Regions from separate parts of the Priestia flexa genome, predicted to be linked through region 1. Evidence: predicted binding sites of a transcription regulator. Region 1 holds the regulator's gene; the other holds the start of a gene.
The links. The regulator NrdR, encoded in region 1, represses ribonucleotide reductase genes. The targets are predictions, from matches to a motif close to AACACNATATATNGTGTT.
Positions count from the first base shown of each region.

Region 2: LZP85_RS15105 (vitamin B12-dependent ribonucleotide reductase) is a predicted target of NrdR. The motif match lies at 3,560-3,577, and genes of this name have one in related genera.

Region 1 is NZ_CP090431.1:3,205,854-3,215,943, reverse strand. It holds gene ytaF (sporulation membrane protein YtaF) at 1-214, shown strand, start outside; gene coaE (dephospho-CoA kinase) at 235-831, shown strand; gene LZP85_RS16540 (glyceraldehyde-3-phosphate dehydrogenase) at 986-2,017, shown strand; gene speD (adenosylmethionine decarboxylase) at 2,357-2,737, shown strand; gene LZP85_RS16530 (hypothetical protein) at 2,911-3,294, shown strand; gene nrdR (transcriptional regulator NrdR) at 3,534-3,995, shown strand; gene LZP85_RS16520 (replication initiation and membrane attachment family protein) at 4,060-5,487, shown strand; gene dnaI (primosomal protein DnaI) at 5,512-6,444, shown strand; gene ytxC (sporulation protein YtxC) at 6,539-7,402, shown strand; gene thrS (threonine--tRNA ligase) at 7,790-9,727, shown strand; ribosomal protein L20 leader region at 9,900-10,025, shown strand.
Region 2 is NZ_CP090431.1:2,932,916-2,943,005, forward strand. It holds gene mntR (transcriptional regulator MntR) at 1-388, opposite strand, end outside; gene LZP85_RS15105 (vitamin B12-dependent ribonucleotide reductase) at 899-3,454, opposite strand; gene LZP85_RS15110 (lipoate--protein ligase family protein) at 3,730-4,563, opposite strand; gene LZP85_RS15115 (rhodanese-like domain-containing protein) at 4,788-5,162, shown strand; gene gcvPB (aminomethyl-transferring glycine dehydrogenase subunit GcvPB) at 5,203-6,666, opposite strand; gene gcvPA (aminomethyl-transferring glycine dehydrogenase subunit GcvPA) at 6,659-8,005, opposite strand; gene gcvT (glycine cleavage system aminomethyltransferase GcvT) at 8,037-9,125, opposite strand; glycine riboswitch at 9,232-9,313, opposite strand; glycine riboswitch at 9,317-9,405, opposite strand; gene LZP85_RS15135 (DEAD/DEAH box helicase) at 9,592-10,090, shown strand, end outside.

The DNA.
Region 1 (10,090 bases):
CGCGTTATCATTGGATGCATTTGGAGCTGGAATAGCAGCAGCTTTATTAGGTTATTCACCAGTCATATTGGCCATCGCAGTAGCGGCAATGAGCTTTATTTTTCTTACATTAGGAATTCAAATTGGAAAATGGTTTTCTAAACTAGCTTGGATGAGGATGTTTTCATTTGTACCAGGTGTTGTATTGATTTTAATGGGAATATTGAGATTATAAGAAGTAAAAGGGAGAACATTATGACGATTGTTGTTGGTTTAACGGGTGGAATCGCTAGTGGAAAAAGTACGGTCTCAGCGATATTCCGTGAAATGAATATACCGGTAATCGATGCTGATCAGATTGCAAAAGAAGTCGTTCAGAACGGTAGAGTCGCTTATAGTAAGATTGTTGAGGCATTTGGAAAAGAGATTTTACAAGAAGATCTAGAAATTAATCGTGCTGCTCTTGGTCAGATTATCTTTCATAACGAACAGGAGCGTCAAAAGCTCAATTCAATTGTACACCCGGAAGTTCGAAGTGAAATGTTAAAGCAAAAAGAACAATTGATTGCTGAGCAATATCAGCTAGTTGTGTTGGATATTCCACTTTTGTTTGAAAGCAAATTAACGTATCTAGTAGACCAAGTTATTGTTGTCCATGTAAATGAACTTGTGCAGCTTGAGAGACTACAAAAAAGAAATAACCTCTCTAAAGAAGATGCATTAGCGAGAATTAAGTCTCAACTGCCTTTAACTGAAAAGGCAAAGATGGCAGATTTTATTATTGATAACAATGGAAGTATAGATGAAACAAAAGAGCAAGTTATAAAACTTGTATCAAAATTAACAAATTGAGTTGGAGAGAAGTCATTCTTTCCAGCTTTTTTTAATATATGTAGAATAAGACAACAAAATAATGTGCAATAATTCTTCATTTTAAAATTATTTATGTTATACTATTTTGTATAAAAAGTTAATTAGTATAACATATTTGTTAGGGGGAATAACCATGAAAGCACGAATTGCAATTAATGGTTTTGGGAGAATTGGAAGAATGGTTTTTCGAACAGCGATTGAAGAGGAAAAGTTAGATATTGTTGCAATTAATGCAAGCTATCCTGCAGAAACTTTAGCGCATTTAATCAAATATGACTCCATTCATGGTCCATTTGCTGGAGAAGTTATCTGTGAAACAGATGCGTTGATTGTAAATGGTAAAAGAATTCAGCTACTTGACTCGCGAGATCCACTCTTATTACCATGGAAACAATTACAAATTGATTTAGTAATTGAAGCAACTGGAAAATTTAATTCTAGAGAAAAAGCGCAGTTACATATTGAGGCTGGTGCTCAAAAAGTTGTCTTAACAGCACCTGGTAAAGATGAAGATGTCACAATTGTAATGGGAGTAAATGAAAAGGTGCTGGATGTGCATAAGCATCACATTATCTCAAATGCATCTTGTACGACAAACTGCCTAGCGCCTGTTGTCAAGGTATTAGACGAGGCTTTTACTATTGAGAACGGTTTAATGACAACGGTTCACGCATATACGAACGACCAAAAAAATATTGATAACCCACATAAAGATTTACGACGCGCGCGCGCATGCGGTCAGTCCATTATTCCTACAACAACTGGGGCTGCCAAAGCATTATCACTTGTGCTTCCTCATCTCAGTGGGAAATTACATGGTATGGCGCTGCGAGTTCCAACGCCAAATGTATCGCTTGTAGACCTCGTTGTTGATGTTAGGAAAGCGGTAACAAAAGAAGCGGTGAATAAAGCGTTTATTCAATCCGCAGAAGGTCCACTACAAGGAATACTGGCATTTACAACAGAACCGTTAGTATCAATTGATTTCAATACAAACCCCAATTCAGCAATCATTGACGGCTTATCAACCATGGTCATGGATGAACATAAAATTAAAGTATTAGCGTGGTACGATAACGAATGGGGATACTCACAAAGAGTAGTCGATTTAGTAAAATATATTACAGCAGAGATGATTCAAAATTCAAAGCTAAAGGTTGGATAAATAAGCGAGGCAATCATGCCTCGCTTTTTGTATTTGAATTCATTGTTTGTTCTAACTGAGATAGGGAACTAATAAATGAGAGGTCTTAAAAAGTGGTGGGGCAGAGAATAAATCGAGTTTAGCTACGGATTGCAAATTTAAATAAAATCACGTGTTGCAAAATGAGTCTAAACAAAGTATACTATGTTTCGTGAACTTCTTGTGTACCTTTCGGTTATGTATCTACTTAAAGGGTTAGGACCTCTCTGGACTAACTTTCCCCCGTGGTAGTTAACATGCTATATGGCGAAAGAATTTCATATTTAACGATTAAAAATTGTTAAAGGGGGAAATATCATTATGGAAACAATGGGTCGTCACGTTATCTCAGAATTATGGGGTTGTGATTTCGATAAGTTGAATGATATGGATTATATTGAAAAAACGTTTGTAGATGCAGCACTAAAAACTGGAGCGGAAGTTCGTGAGGTTGCGTTTCATAAATTTGCACCTCAGGGCGTAAGTGGGGTTGTTATTATTTCAGAATCACATTTAACTATCCACAGCTTTCCAGAGCATGGGTATGCAAGCATCGATGTATACACATGTGGAGACTTAGATCCAACAATTGCTGCTGACTATATTGCAGATGAACTAAATGCTCAAACACGTGAGACAATTGAAGTACCGCGTGGAATGGGTCCTGTACAAGTAAAGCAAACGAAAGCAAATGTACTTTAATAGTATAAAACAAAGCTAAGAACAATTAGGGACTGCTCTATAAATTGGACTCGCCATTTATAGACAGTCCTTTTTAGATACAAAAATACCGTTTATCCATTATAATAAAGAAAGTAGCTAGGGTATCTTTAGTAGCTATAGCGATTATTTTGATAAAAAGGAGTCTACACAACATGGGGATTATTCAAAAAGTAAAGTCAGTTTTTTCGAATCATTCTGAAACTAGGGACCACCACGAAAATCCAAAGTTACAAACACATTACTACAAATCAACAGCCTCTCAAACATTTACTCAGGTGCAAAATTTATTGAAGAATATGAATGGAGTAGAAATTTTAGCCGCTTATGAAGAGCGTGGAGAGATTAGCTTAAACGTGTCAAAGGGGAGAAAGGCGTTTGTTGTTATTACGATTATTTCATTACGACCTTTTGAAACCGCTATCGATTTTTCGGTTACAACGGAATCAAAAGTAATGCCATTCGATTTTGGTTATAGTAAAGAATTAATCATCTTTTTTTATAAATATTTTGACCAACATTTGATTGCTATTAAGTAAGGGAAATAAAGTGTATTAAACAAATAAAGCTGTGTAGCGCCTTTATCTATTGGAAAACAAATGTTTTAGGAAATAAAATTTCAGAATTCATTCTCCTTCACTTGTATTCAAGCTTTGTTTTCTATAATATGAAAAGAAAGTGAATTTTTATTTTGAATTTCTAACGTACATAAGTGGTTAGTTCGTACAAGCTGCTTAGTTTATACAAATATAAAAGGTTATTTATTGGAGTTGAGAAGATGAAATGTCCTTCCTGTCAGTATAATGGAACGAGAGTGTTAGACTCACGGCCTGTTGAAGAAGGTCGTTCAATTCGCAGACGGCGTGAATGCGAAAGTTGTCACTATCGTTATACAACATTTGAAAAAGTAGAAGAGCCACCTTTAATTGTAGTGAAAAAAGATGGGGCGCGTGAAGAGTTTAGCAAAGAGAAAATTTTACGCGGTTTAATAAAGGCATGTGAGAAAAGGCAAGTTAGCTTAAAACAATTAGAAGATACTGTACATGATATTGAATCTGAATTGCGCAGTCAAGGTGCATCAGAAGTGCAGTCAGACGTTGTTGGGGAAATGGTAATGGAAAGACTAGCTGCTATCGATGAAGTATCGTATGTACGCTTTGCTTCTGTTTATCGTCAATTTAAAGACATTAATGTATTTATTGATGAACTAAAGGAGTTAATTAAGAAGGAAAAATTATAAAAGAGCTATTAAAGAGATTTTTTTAGCTCTTTTTTGCTATTTTAGAATTGGGTAGGTAATGATGATGAATGAGCAACATTGGAAAGAAATTATTCCAGTTGACCGTTATGTTGTGAGAACGAGCGGCGTTATTCAAGAATATGATCGAAAAGTGTTAACAACTCTATATCAACCGTTAATTGGAACCGTGTGCTATGGCTTATATATGACGTTATGGAGTGAACTAGAACAAGGACGCTTATGGGGAACAGAAGTAACGCATCATCACCTAATGGCCGTTATGCAAATGAACTTGAAATCCATTTATCAGGAGCGATTAAAGCTTGAAGGTATTGGCTTATTAAAAACCTATATGAAAGAAGAAGACGGGGGAAGAGTTTATATTTATGAGTTAATTCCACCATTAACACCACAGCAGTTTTTTGATGATGGTGTTTTAAACGTCTACTTATACAATCGATTAGGTAAAAATGTATTTCAAAAAATTAGACGATATTTTATGGATCCAGCTGTGGACCACAGTGAGTTTAAAGATGTTACTCGTTCATTTAATGATGTGTATAAGTCAGTACAAACGACAGAGCTCACGTCAAGTTTACAACGAGAGAACCAAGATGTCTTCAAACCAAGTGGAGATCTGGACTATGTGGATAATTCACAAAGAGCTAATATAACAATTAAGGATGCTGGCTTTGACTTTGATTTATTTTTGACAGGGTTAACTGAGTCTATGATTTCGAAAAAAGCAATTACAGCCAAGGTGAGGTTAGCAATTGAAAAGCTAGCATTTTTATATCAAATTGATGCTCTGCAAATGAAGAATGTGGTCTTGGACGCGTTGAACGAAAATGATCAAGTAGATATTGAGCTGCTTCGAAAAGCTGCTAGAAACCATTATCAGTTTGAAAATGGAGAAGCGCTACCTAACTTAAGTGAACAAATTCAGCCGCCGTTATTGCGAACTATGGAACATAGAGAGCCAACTTCTCAAGAAGAGAAGTTAATTAAGCAGTTAGAAGTGACGTCTCCAAGACAGCTACTGACAGACTTGTCCGGTGGAGCAACGCCTTCTAAAGCAGATTTACAAATGGTTGAAGACGTTATGTTTCATCAAAACCTTTCTCCAGGTGTTGCTAATGTACTCATTTATTATGTCATGCTAAGAACGGATATGAAGTTATCAAAAGCATATGTGGATAAAATTGCAGGACACTGGGCTCGTAAAAAGGTAAAAACAGTGGAAGAAGCGATGGTCATTGCGAAAAATGAGCATAAAGAATACCAAAACTGGGCTGAATCTAAGCAAACGGCGACGAAGAAACAAAGAACGATTCGTAAAGAGATGGTGCCAGATTGGTTGAAAGAAGAGTCTGAAGAGAAAAAGAAACCTCAAAGTCAAAAAGAAGATTTAGACTTTGAAGAAGAAAAGCGGAAACTTGAAGAAGAGTTAAAACAGCTTGATTTAGATTTAAAGAAAAATCGTGAAGATTAATGAATGGAAAGGAGAGGTGATGGGGTGAAGTCAATCAATGATTCGCTAAACAAACTAGCAAATAATCAAGGTTTCAAGGAACGATTTGAAACGTTAAAATCAGAAGTACTTTCTGATCGTAATGTCCAAGATTTCTTAAGGAAGAATCGAGATCAATTGGATGAAGGTATTGTAGAACGAGGTCTCATTAAGATGCATGAATTTAAAGGACAAAGCAAAGAGTGTCAAGACTGTCCATCCCTGCAAAGCTGCGTTAATATGATTAAAGGTTATCAGCCAAAGCTTGTAATTGATGGTAAAAACATTGATGTGACCTATGAGCGCTGCCCTCGAAAAGTAACTGAAGATGAACGCAAAGAGCAAGAATCATTTATCCAGTGTCTTTATGTACCGAAAGATATTTTAGGTGCTTCCATGTCAGATATTGAAATTGAGCAAGGAAGGCTTGAAGCAATCAAGTTAGTACGAGATTTTGTCAGGGAGTATGAACCTAATAAGAAGATGAAAGCTCTTTATCTACATGGATCGTTCGGTGTTGGAAAAACATACTTTTTAGGTGCCATTGCTAATGCTTTAGCTGAAAAGAAAGTAAAATCAACGATTGTATATGTTCCTGAATTCTTACGTGAGCTTAAAGGATCTTTTCAAGATAAAACCTTTAACGAGAAGATTGAATACGTTAAAAAAGTGCCTGTCCTAATGTTAGATGATTTGGGAGCAGAATCCGTAACAAGCTGGATGCGCGACGATGTATTGGGTACCATTCTTCAATTTCGAATGTTAGAAAATTTACCTACTTTCTTTACGTCAAACCTAAATTTTCAGCAGATGAAGCACCATTTAACGTATACGCAAAAAGGCGAGGAAGAAGAGCTAAAAGCTGCCCGCATTATGGAACGAATCAAGACGTTAGCCACTCCTGTAAAGGTAGAAGGTGAAAATAAACGTAATAAATGAGCAGTTCTTTTACATTTCATGTAAGGACTTGCTCATTTTTTTCATGTTGCCCCATATATATAAATAAAGCGTGTCCAAAAGGGGGCTAACATTAGTGAGAATTTTCTTTAAGTATGAGAAAGAAGCAATTGGTATTTACAGGTCGCTATGCGCGAAACGAAGCGCTTTATCATATGCTCCGCAATGCTTTAAACTTGTGAACAGTCAGCTTCTAGTAATTGACGTGACATATAATCGAGACGAAATTGTACACGATATGCTAATCCCAGTATTGACAGACTTTATATTAGAGCAGAAAGAAGAGACGATTTTAAGTGAGATTTTGACACAGAAATTTTTCTATACGGATGAACAAGAGCTACAGCTTATGATAGACATGGTCTATCATATTGTAGAAGGTGAGAAAGTTGACGTACCTAAACGTGACTTTCCGATGCCTAAAGATTTATTAATTAGAGAAGCGCTTCAAGATTTTCTGGTTAACAACGTTACGTTTACATTTGAGTCTTTTCTCCAGTTTCGATTAAAGAACTATCGCTCTCGCTTACAGTACTATTTAGAAATCGCTATTGATGAATATAAACTAGAATATGAATATCAAATGTTTGTTGAACAGCTGAGACAAGTTATTTTAACGGAGGAAGCAAGTTGCGAAGCTGTACATGTTGTGCATTCACAAGAGAACGAATTTCAACTCTATGATGAAAACTTTGGATTGCTAACAGTGAATCAGCGTCAACATCTGGCTGAAGAATTTATGAAAAAGAATGAGTCGTTATACATAGACCCATCCGTTATAGCGCCTCTCATTACACTATCTCCGCAGCATATTTATATTTATAGTGATCGTGAGAATACACATGATTTCATTTATACTATTCAAAATCTTTTTCAAGAACGAGTGGTCATATGCACAAAACAAGAAGCGGCATTTTTAAAAAAAGAGAATCTGACTTGAGAGGTTGATTTCTATTTTAAAAATGAATATAATAGGCTCATATTGTAAAAATTTTAATCAGCGATAAGTAATGATGAGGACATGAGTTTATATTTACGGTTTATTAGAGAGAGAATCCGTGGCTGAAAGATTCTTAACACGATTTATATCCTTACCACCTCTAAACTTCAGTAGTAAACAAGTATTTTACTTTAGTAATTACTGACGGAATTTCCGTTATCAAACCTCGAGCTGTCTTTCATTGTGCCTTGTTAAGCAAAAAGACAGAAACAAGGGTGGTACCACGTGTATACACAACTCGTCCCTTATTAAGGGACGAGTTTTTTTATTTGCGTAAATAACCAGTTTATGCAAGATTATATTGAGATAAATAAGGAGTTGAATCACATGTCAGAAGTTATTTCAATGACATTTCCAGATGGAGCAGTAAAAGAGTATCCTAAAGGTACAACCACAGAACAAATTGCATCATCAATTAGCCCAGGGCTAAAGAAAAAATCAATTGCGGGTAAAGTAAACGGTGAGCTTTTAGATTTGCGTACACCAATCCATGCAGACGGTCAGCTTGAAATCATCACACAAGATTCAGGTGAAGCACTTGAGATTATGCGTCACAGTACGGCGCACTTAATGGCTCAAGCAATTAAGCGTGTTTTTAAAGATCAAAAGGTCCAGCTTGGTGTAGGACCAGTTATTGAGAATGGATTTTATTATGACATTGATATGGAGCAATCCATTACACCTGACGATCTAATTGAAATTGAAAAAGAAATGAAGAAGATTGTAAACGCCAATATTGATATTGAGCGTCGCGAAGTGTCTCGTGAAGAAGCAATTGAGCTTTATAAAGAAGTTGGAGATGAATTAAAGTTAGAGCTTATCGATGCTATTCCAGCAGGTGAGACTGTAACGGTTTATCACCAAGGAGAATTCTTTGATCTTTGCCGAGGTGTCCACGTTCCATCAACAGGAAAAATTAAAGAGTTTAAACTGTTAAATATTGCAGGTGCTTACTGGCGTGGAGATAGCAACAATCAAATGTTGCAGCGCATTTATGGCACGGCATTCTTCAAAAAAGCAGATTTAGATGAGCACTTACGTTTATTAGAAGAAGCGAAAGAGCGTGATCACCGTAAAATTGGTAAAGAGCTTAACTTATTCACAAACTCACAAAAAGTTGGACAAGGTCTTCCATTATGGTTACCAAAAGGTGCAACAATTCGTCGCGTTATTGAGCGCTACATTGTGGATAAAGAGGTTGCGTTAGGTTATCAACATGTGTATACACCAGTCCTAGGTAGCGTAGAGCTATATAAAACATCAGGTCACTGGGATCACTATCAAGACGGTATGTTCCCAGCAATGGAAATGGATAATGAAGATTTAGTTCTTCGTCCAATGAACTGTCCACACCATATGATGGTATATAAAAATGATATCCACAGCTATCGTGAATTACCAATTCGTATTGCAGAGCTAGGTACGATGCACCGCTATGAAATGTCAGGTGCACTTGCAGGTCTTCAGCGTGTTCGCGGTATGACGCTAAATGATGCACATATCTTTGTTCGTCCAGACCAAATTAAAGACGAATTAATTCGTGTGGTTCGCTTAGTAGAAGCTGTATACAAAGACTTTGGCTTTGAAAATTACTCGTTCCGCTTATCGTATCGTGATCCAGAAGATACAGAGAAATACTTTGATGATGATGCAATGTGGGAAAAAGCACAAACCATGTTAAAAGACGCGATGGATGAGCTTGGCTTAGACTATTACGAAGCAGAGGGTGAAGCAGCATTCTACGGTCCGAAGCTAGACGTTCAAGTTAAAACGGCTCTTGGAAAAGAAGAAACTCTTTCAACAGTGCAGCTGGACTTCTTATTGCCAGAGCGTTTTGATCTAACATATATCGGTGAAGATGGAAAACAGCATCGTCCGGTTGTTATTCACCGAGGTGTCGTATCAACAATGGAGCGCTTTGTTGCTTTCTTAATTGAAGAATACAAAGGGGCATTCCCAACATGGTTAGCACCTGTTCAAGTTCAAGTGATTCCAGTATCGCCAACTGTTCACCTAGACTATGCAAAAGAAGTTCAAGAGAAACTTCAGTTAGCTGGCGTACGTGTGGAACTAGATTCACGTGAAGAGAAAATTGGCTATAAAATTCGTGAAGCTCAAATGCAAAAAATTCCTTACATGCTAGTAGTGGGAGATAAAGAAGTAGAAGAAAAAGCGGTTAATGTTCGTAAATACGGTGAGCAAAATTCAGAAACTGTTGATTTTGAGCAGTTCTTAGCAGGATTAAAAGTAGAAATTACTCGCTAATGAAAAAGCGGAGAGGGCAACCTCTCTGCTTTCCTTTTTAAAAAAAGTAAAAAAAATGTTGCATAAATGTTTTTCCTTTGGTAAAATGATTTTTGTTGTTAAATAAAGAACGAAATCATTGACTTTTGTCTTTGTTGATACTATAATAGCTTAAGTAATTGAATACTTGTTTGTGCAGAAGAAGAAGCACCCGCTTCTCACCTGATTGACGCGTATAGAGCAGTTAGCAGGTTGACATCGTATTTACTTTTAACGATAGTAGTGTGGGTGCATTGTGTACTCACGCTTTTTTGCGTGTATACCAATATCTACACAAGCGTATTCATTCATTAAACCTTGGAGGTGGCTACTTATTAGCAAGGA
Region 2 (10,090 bases), 270 kb from region 1:
AACCTTGCACACGCTCTGGATCTTCCTCAAAATATTGTACTAAATCACCGATTCTGTCAATTGAGTTCCAGCTTAGATGATGCTCAATACCTTCAACATCTTCATAAATATTTTCTTCATCTACACCGATAATACGCAGCAGTTGCTCCAATAGTTCATGGCGATAAACAAGACGCTTACCAATCTTTTGTCCTTTCGGAGTTAAAACAAGACCGCGGTATTTTTCATAGATTAAATATTCATCTTTATCAAGCTTCTGCACCATTTTTGTGACTGATGAGGGATGAACTGTTAAAGCATCAGCGATATCCGAAACCCTAGCATATCCTTTATCTTCAATCAGCATATATATTTGTTCAATATAATCTTCCATACTTGGCGTAGGCATGAAATCTCCCCCAATAAAATAATTATTATGTATAAACTAACGAAACACGCTTCTGTAAACTTTTAGTAATATACTGCTCAAAAAGACGAAAACTAACGATATACCAAAAGACATTCATGTAAAATCATACTATATAGTATAAGCAAATACAAGGAAATGTAGCAGCCATTTATTTCAACAGATAGAGTTTGGGACATAACAAAATGATTGCTTCTAAAACACGAACACTAGCTGTTCCCATCTCTTTGATTTGTCTCAACATGTTCGTTCCATTGCGCTACGGCCACTCGCTTTCCGCGGGGAGGAACCTGAGCTTCCTCGCTGCGCTGCGGGATCTCCGTTTTCCCTCTCTTTCCCGCAGGAGTCGAGTGTCCTACGCTTCATTCCACCCTGTTTCCAACATTGTTTTCACAATCAACCAAAAAACCTGAACGATTAAAAGTTATGAACTCTCAATCGTTCAGGTATAGTAAGGACTGAACTACTTATGTCTCAGTCTCTATCACTTTCTTATAAACCACACTTTAACTGAGCGCCACAATTTGTACATGTGTTGCAGCCACCCATTTCTTCAACAGTTCCTTGGCGACAAACCGGACACGTATTTCCAATTTCAGAACCAATCGTTACATCGGTTGATCCTACTTCGTTGATTGTATCGACTAATACAACGTGTGGTTTTTCTGCTTTTGTTTCTTTTACTTCTTCATCAAATGTATTTTCTTCTGCTTTTAGCGTTAATACCTGAGCATCACGGCTACCGTCTACATAAACCGTACCACCTTTTGCACCGCCTTTATATAAACGCTCGTACACTTTTTGAACTTGTTCAACTGTATAGCCACGAGGTGCATTTACCGTTTTACTAATTGAACTATCAATCCAACGTTGAATGACACACTGAACATCAGCATGAGCTTCTGGAGCCAATTCCATTGCTGAGATAAACCATTCAGGAAGGTTGTTTGGATCCGCTTCTGGATGTTGGTCTAAATATTCTTGAACGATATCTGCCTTTACTTCAATAAATTTCCCTAACCGACCGCTTCTGAAGTAAGAGAATGAGAAGTATGGCTCAAGACCTGTTGACACACCAACCATTGTTCCTGTACTACCAGTAGGTGCTACTGTTAGTAAGTGTGAGTTACGAATACCGTGCTCTTTGATGCTTTCGCGAATGTCTTCAGGCATCTTTTTCATAAACCCTGTGTTTGTGAAAGCTTCACGTAAACGATCCGTTTCTTCCTTAGTATCACCAATTAAGAATGGGAAGCTTCCTTTTTCTTTCCCAAGCTCTACAGACGCACGATATGCTGTTGTTGCAATTGTTTCAAATACTTGATCAACAAGTTCGTTTCCTTTTTCAGAACCGTACTCTGTTTCACAGTAGATAAGCAAATCATGAAGACCCATTACACCAAGACCTACACGACGCTCACCAAGAGCTTGCTTTTGATTTTCTTCTAAGAAGTAAGGCGTTGCATCAATAACGTTATCCTGCATGCGCACACCCGTTTCAACCGTTTGACGAAGTTTTTCAAAGTCTACTGTTTTCTTTTCTTTATCTGCCATTTGCGCTAAATTTACAGCTGCTAAATTACAAACTGAAAACGGTGCAAGTGGTTGTTCTCCACATGGATTTGTTGCCACAACATGCTGACCGTATGCTTGTGCATTTGTCATGTCGTTTGCATTATCAAAGAAGAAGATACCAGGCTCTGCTGAGTACGTTGCGCAAATATTAACTAAGTTCCAAAGCTCTTTTGCACGAATTTTACGATACGTACGAACCTTATTACCTTGTTTTTCCCACTCGCGAACATCTCCTACCTCATGCCAGTTTTCGTTGTAGTGTGCCATTTCTTCTTTCGAATAGCTTTCTACATCTGGGAAGCGAAGCTCGTATTCACCGTCGTTTTCAACTGCATCCATAAACTCTTTTGTTAAACAAACAGAAATGTTTGCTCCTGTTAAGAATTCAGAATTATGAACGCTGTACGTTCCACCAGTTTGTAGCTTTTCTTCAGCATCTGCAATAATTTTCTCGCTGAATCCACCAAGACCTGGAATTTGCTTATAATTGATAATTCCTTGGTACATGTCTTTTTCAGATTCCGTAAGCGGCGTAAATTTCAGCTTATCTTGGGCATGTTTTTTAATCATTTCATCATTTGTGTTTTCAATTAAGAATCGTAAAATGCGTGGATTTTGCATTTTAGAGATAATAAACTCAACAATATCTGGATGCCAATCCGCTAACATAATCATTTGAGCACCGCGACGAGAACCGCCTTGCTCAACAAGGTGCGTAAGTTTCGCAATATCATCTAGCCAAGAGACAGATCCTGATGATTTACCGTTTACACCACGCGCTAGTGTGTTGCGTGGACGCAGGGTTGAACCGTTTGTTCCAACTCCTCCACCTCGGCTCATGATTTCCATGACTTGCTTACGGTGTTCGGAGATTCCTTCGCGAGAATCTTTTACGTACGGCATTACATAGCAGTTAAAGTATGTAACATCCGTTTCAGCTCCCGCTCCGTACAGAACGCGTCCAGCTGGTACAAAGTTCATTTGAACAAGCTCTTGATAGAATTTTTCAAACCATTCGTTTCGCTTCTCTTCCGTTTGTTCAGCGGAAGCTAACCCAGTAGCGTTACGCTTTGCAATTTGCTCATAGAAGATTTCAAGTGGTTTTTCAATTACGTCTAATGAACGAGTAATAAGTCCACTTTCTGCTTCTTCAGGTGCTAACGCTCCGCGAAACTCATCTTCAACCTTTACGACTGCCATCTTTTGGTCAAAATTAATGCTTTCCACATAGCCAAGTCCTCGAGCTGGAAACTTAGGGTCTTCCTTTACGGTTAAAACAACAAAGTCTCCTTTTGATAACGTAAGTTTTTCCGTATCTTTAAACGCATAACGGTCTAACATTACGAGTCGAGATACACCTTTATGAGTAATTTTCATATCTGGTGTAATTGGGTGTACTTGTGGAAAGCGTTCAATATCTTGATTAAGCTTTTCAATATTCATATTTACTTTTTGATTAACTATAACAGTCATTCTGACAACTCCCTTACCAATCGTGCTCTATTTCACCAATCATTTACCTTATTTTGGAAAAAAGCAAAATTTCAACTATCAATAACTTACCACACAGATTGGACAAATTCAACATGTAGTATTCAACCAAAACCCAAGCACCTACATATAGATAGATGTCAAGAAAAATATTTTTTTTACATTAAAAAAAGTATTTGACTTTTACATCAATTACTTTCTTCAGCTAGATAAAATACTTAGGGGCACAGCTTAAATAGTGTGCTCCTAAGCAATCGTTATCTTCTAAAATTCCATTCAACAGAAGCATATTTCTTTTGTGCTAATTCTTCTACGTAACGCTCTTCTTGTTCTGTTAATTCATAAGGTTCTAAGTCAATATCTAAAGCGCTAGCAAAGCCTTTATAAAATGCTTCCTTCGCTTCTTCCATTTGGATTTTACGGCCTGCAATAGCATTGATTGCAACAGCTTTTGAACGAAACGCACGCTGCATTCGCTCTTTCACACGATCATTTGGATAATTAAATACGCTAAATAATTTATCTTCGTCAATCTCTAATAAAATAGAACCGTGCTGTAAAATTACACCTTTTTGACGCGTTTGTGCACTTCCAGCAATTTTACGCCCTTCTACCACAAGCTCATACCATGAAGGTGCATCAAAACAAACAGATGAACGTGGATTTTTCAAACTATTTTTTTCTTCTTCTGTGCGAGGGATTGCAAAATATGCTTCCAGACCCAGCGAACGAAATCCCTCTAATAACCCTTCTGAAATGACACGATACGCCTCTGTCACCGTCTTAGGCATGTTTGGATAGTCTTCCGATACAATGACGCTGTAAGTAAGCTCCTCGTCGTGCAAAACGCCTCGTCCCCCTGTTGGTCGACGCACAAATCCTAATCCTAATTTATCTACCTGTTCAAAATTGATTTCTTTTTCAGCTTTTTGAAAGTAACCAATTGATAATGTTGGAGGATTCCAGCCGTAAAATCGAATCGTTGGTGGTATTTGACCAGTGCTATGCCACTCTAAAAGCGCTTCATCAAGTGCCATATTGTAATATGGCGAACGTTCTTTTGAATCAATGAATCTCCATTTTTGCTTCATTTTTCTCATCCCTAACTAGTATAGTAGACATTTACATATGTAATAAACTTAATCCGTTTTTTAGTCTACCAAAAGATAAGCAGAAGGAAAAGAAAAGTGAAGCAGTAATTTTTTACTTTTCTTTCGTAAAAACTATCGTGACTTCAAGAAGAATCCCTTTACTTCTAATTTCATTCACTTATATAATAAGACTATGTATTTTGTCGAAGAAAGGAAGAAACAACATGTGGGCACTAATCATTGTACTTGCGGCAATTATTATTTATTCTGTCGTAATGTTTTTTTACCAACGTCGCATTATGAAAACGTTAACGGAAGAAGAATTCCGCAGCGGTTATCGTAAAGCACAGCTAGTTGATATTCGCGAACCAAATGAATTTGAAAACGGACATATTTTAGGAGCAAGAAATATTCCTCTTTCACAGTTCCGTATGCGTATAAAGGAGTTCCGTACTGATCAACCTGTTTATATTTACTGCCAAAGTGGCATGCGAACTGGTCGTGCTGCTCAGCTCTTGCGCAAGCATGGTGTGAAAGAGATTCATGACCTAAAAGGCGGATTCAAAGCTTGGAACGGCAAAATTAAAACAAAAAAATAAACCACAAAAACAGCCCCTTCTTAGATGAAGGGGCTGTTTTTTAACTTTCTTTTTGATAGCGAAGTACAGGCTTTCTTGCTGCAAGCGTTTCATCCAATCGCTTCACAACCGTCGTATGAGGTGCTTCTTGAACGATTTCCGGATTTTCTTCCACTTCTTTTGCAATTTGAATCATTGCATCAATAAACGCATCAAGCGTCTCTTTTGATTCCGTTTCAGTTGGTTCAATCATCATGCACTCTTCGACAATAAGAGGGAAGTAAATTGTCGGTGGATGATACCCAAAATCAAGCAGTCGCTTCGCAATATCCAGCGTGCGAACACCGAGTTTCTTTTGCCGCTTCCCTGATAAAACAAATTCATGCTTACAATGACGATCAAACGGTAAATCATAATGCTCTGACAATCGTCTCATCATGTAGTTTGCGTTTAATACCGCATTTTCCGTTACCGCTTTTAAACCATCTGGACCCATAGAGCGGATGTACGTATAAGCACGTACGTTAATACCAAAGTTGCCGTAAAACGGTTTAACTCGGCCAATGGACTGTGGGCGATTGTAGTCGAAAGTAAAGCCGCTTTCCGTTTTGACTAGTACCGGTTTTGGTAAAAATGGAATTAAATCTGCTTTTACACCAACTGGACCAGAACCTGGACCACCACCACCGTGTGGACCTGTGAATGTTTTATGAAGGTTTAAATGTACAACGTCAAAGCCCATATCGCCTGGTCGTGCTTTACTTAATACAGCATTTAAGTTCGCTCCGTCATAATAAAGCTTACCACCAGCTGCATGAACGATTTCTGCCATTTCCAAAATATCTTCTTCAAAAAGACCTAACGTATTTGGGTTTGTTAACATAAGAGCTGCTGTTTCTTCGTTTACTACTTTACGAAGATCATCTAAGTCTACCAAACCATGCTCATTAGATTTTACAGTAACTGTTTCAAATCCAGCTACTGTTGCCGAGGCTGGATTTGTACCATGAGCTGAATCAGGAACGATTACTTTCGTACGCTTCGTATCACCGTTTGCTTCATGATAGGCACGAATCATCATTAACCCCGTCCACTCACCATGAGCACCTGCTGCTGGCTGAAGCGTAACTTCATCCATGCCTGTAATCTCTGTTAAGTGCTCCTGCAAATCATACATGAGCTCAAGAGCACCTTGAACCGTTTCTTCATCCTGAAGTGGATGAATATTAGCGAAGCCTGGAATACGAGCTGTATATTCATTAATTTTTGGATTATATTTCATTGTACAAGAACCAAGCGGATAAAAGCCAGAGTCTACTCCATGGTTACGTTTTGAAAGAGCAGTATAGTGACGCATAATGTCTAGCTCAGATACTTCTGGAAGTTCTGGTGCTTCGGTACGTACATATTCTGCTGGCAACACTTCTGTACTGGTTACTTCCGGCACGTCTAGTTCTGGTAATGAATAGCCAACGCGTCCTTCTTTACTCATTTCAAAAATAAGCGATTGATGTTGATTATGCATAAAGATCCCCCAATTCCTTCACAAGTTGGTCGATTTCTTCTTTTGTACGGAGTTCAGTAAAAGCAAGTAGCATGTGATCCTTAAGCTCATGATAGTCTCGGCCTAAATCATAGCCACCAATGATATGCTTCGCTAATAACTTTTGATTTACTTCCTTACTGGGTTGAGGTAGTTTTACAACCAACTCATTGAAAAATGACCCATTAAAAACAACATCTACTTCGCTTGCTTTTAATGCGTTATATGCATAATGCGTTTTTGATAAATTTTGCGTAGCCATTTCCTTTACCCCTTGCTTTCCTAAGGCAGTCATCGCTACTGAAGCTGCAAGTGCATTTAACGCTTGATTTGAACAAATGTTTGAAGTTGCTTTATCACGGCGAATATGTTGCTCACGTGCTTGAAGCGTTAAGACAAAGCCGCGCTTACCATTTTCATCAATCGTTTGACCAACTAAGCGTCCTGGAATTTTACGCATTAACTTTGTCGTTGTAGCAAAGTAGCCGCAGTGAGGACCACCGAACTGTGTTGGAATACCAAAAGGTTGTGCATCTCCTACAACAATATCAGCACCAAACTGACCCGGAGGAGTTAACAATCCAAGAGATAGTGGATTGCTTGATACAACAAACATTCCTTTTCCTTGATGAGCAATGGCTTCAATTTCTCTTAAAGGTTCTACTTGACCAAAGAAGTTTGGATACTGAACGATGACAGCCGCTACATCATCATCCATGCGCTCCTTCAGCACCGTCAGATCCGTTACGCCGTCTTTGCTTGGTACTTCTACTACTTCAATGTACTGACCTGCTGCGTACGTTTCTAACACAGCTCGTGATTCAGGGTGAACTGTTTCTGAAACTAACACTTTTTTCTTTCTCGTTTGACCTGCACTTAACATGGCTGCCTCAGCAAGTGCTGTACCACCATCGTACATGGATGAATTGGCAACATCCATTCCTGTTAGCTCACAAATCATCGTTTGAAATTCAAAGATAGCCTGCAGCTCTCCTTGCGAAATTTCAGGCTGATATGGTGTATAAGCTGTGTAAAACTCTGAACGCGAAATAACGTGATCAACAATAATTGGCATATAGTGATCATAAACACCTGCTCCTAAAAATGAAGCGTATTCCTTTACGTTCTTATTTTTAGTAGCTAAGTTTGTTAACTCTTTTACTAACTCAGATTCTGATGCCGCTTTTTTTATATTGTATTCCCCTTGGAAACGAACGCTTTCTGGGATATCTGAAAACAACTCATCCACTGAAGACACGCCAATTGCCTTTAACATTTGCTGCTGATCTTCTGATGTCATTGGTAAATAACGATGTACCATTCTTTTGTCCCCTCTCTTTAATTACCCAACATTATTTTGAACGCTTATAAAAAGGTGTCTTCACGACTTTTGCTTTTAAACGTCTTTTTCGCACTTGCACATACACTTCTGTACCTAGCTCAGCATGTTTAGCATCGATAAGTGCAAGACCAATGTTTTTATTTAAAGTTGGCGATTGTGTGCCTGTTGTAACAAAGCCAATCTCTTCTTCCTCACTAAACACTTCATATCCATGTCGTGGAATTCCTTTATCAATCATTTCAAGCCCAACAAGCTTGCGGTTTGGTCCTTCTTCACGCTGACGCTTTAATACCTCTTTGCCGATAAAATCTTCTTTATCCGTTTTCACTGCGAATCCGATACGTGCTTCAATTGGCGTAATATCTTTTGAAAGCTCTTGACCATATAAAGCTAAAGTTGCTTCAAAACGAAGCGTATCTCGTGCTCCTAATCCACACGGAACTACCTCTTCATTTTTTAAAAGCTCAGTCCAAAGCGTTACTACATCTGATGCAGAACAGTACAGTTCAAAACCATCCTCGCCTGTATAACCTGTACGTGAAACAAGCGCTCTCACACCTGCTACTTCTACATCATCTTTAAATGTAAATGGTTTCAAGTCAGATAATGATTCATCTGTTAATTTCTGTAAAACACCTTGTGCAGCTGGACCTTGCAAAGCTAGTAAAGCAAACTCACTTGAACGATTTACAAGCTCAATACTCTCTGGCTTATGCTGCTGTAGCCATTCGAAGTCTTTTTCAATATTTGCTGCGTTTACAACAAGCAGGTAGTCATCTTCTCCTTTTTGATAAACAAGGAGATCATCCACTGTGCCCCCATCTTCATAGCACATCGCGGTATATAGTGCTTTACCTGGACGTAATACTGAAACATCATTCGTCATAACTTTTTGTAAAAATGCCAAGCTATTTGTCCCTTTTACATCAAACTCTCCCATGTGAGAAACATCGAACAGGCCAGCTTTTGTACGAACCGCATGATGTTCTTCTTTAATAGATGAGAATTGAACTGGAAGAGCCCAACCTCCAAAATCAATAATCTTTCCACCGTACTGTTGATAGACATCGTAAAGTGGTGTTTTGTTTAGCTCAGTCATTTAACATCCTCCTCATATAAGGCCATTTGCTTTGGTTTCGGGGAATCATCGTATCTTTTTTACACATAAAAAAGGACAGAGAACTCCCTGCTGTATAGCAGGAAGTCTCTGTCCTTTTCACCTGAAAGTTTACCCGTTAAATAGGTTTGCCTCGTGGGTGGTCTATTCGAAATAGACGCTCTCCAGAGTTGCGTCCAACAAGAGTCTTTTTGCCTGAGAGATTCACATGTTGTTTGCTCCTTCGGCGCCACTTTAAAGCAGTCTCTCCCCTTGTCATCATTCGCCTCTATAAAGTTTGTAATTTTGGGCATACTACTAAGAAACTATTACTTACACACATCAATAACAAAATAGTTCATTTAGTGACAATCTATTTTCTATTTTAAATTTTCTAAAATATATTTTTATCCTACATGATTCTGTTCAGCAGTTCAATAAAAACTTTCAGAAAGGAGCAAAACTAACGATGAACATCAGTATGAAGAAAGATGAAGCATGGGAATCTACTTTTTTAAGTAAACTTGAGCAAGACGGCTCTTGGTCTGATTGGGAAATGTATAAATTAGCATATGAAATCGAGGAGCACACGTTAATTACTGAATTTGAAGGCCTGCAAGCACCTCGCCATTTAACAGACCTAACCCCGCATCCACACCAGTTAGAAGTAGCTAAAAAAGTGGTAGAAGAAATGAATGGAAAAGCGATTTTAGCTGACGAAGTGGGGCTTGGAAAGACAATTGAAGCAGGACTCATTTTAAAAGAATATATGATTCGTGGTCTTGTGAAAAAAGCCCTTATTCTTGTACCAGCATCACTTGTATCCCAATGGGCAATGGAACTTAACCATAAATTTTTTATTCCTGCTGTTCCACAAAAGAAAACATACGTGTGGGAGCAATGCGACGTAGTAGTATCATCCATTGATACAGCCAAGCGCTCTCCTCATCGCGAAATTGTATTAGAAC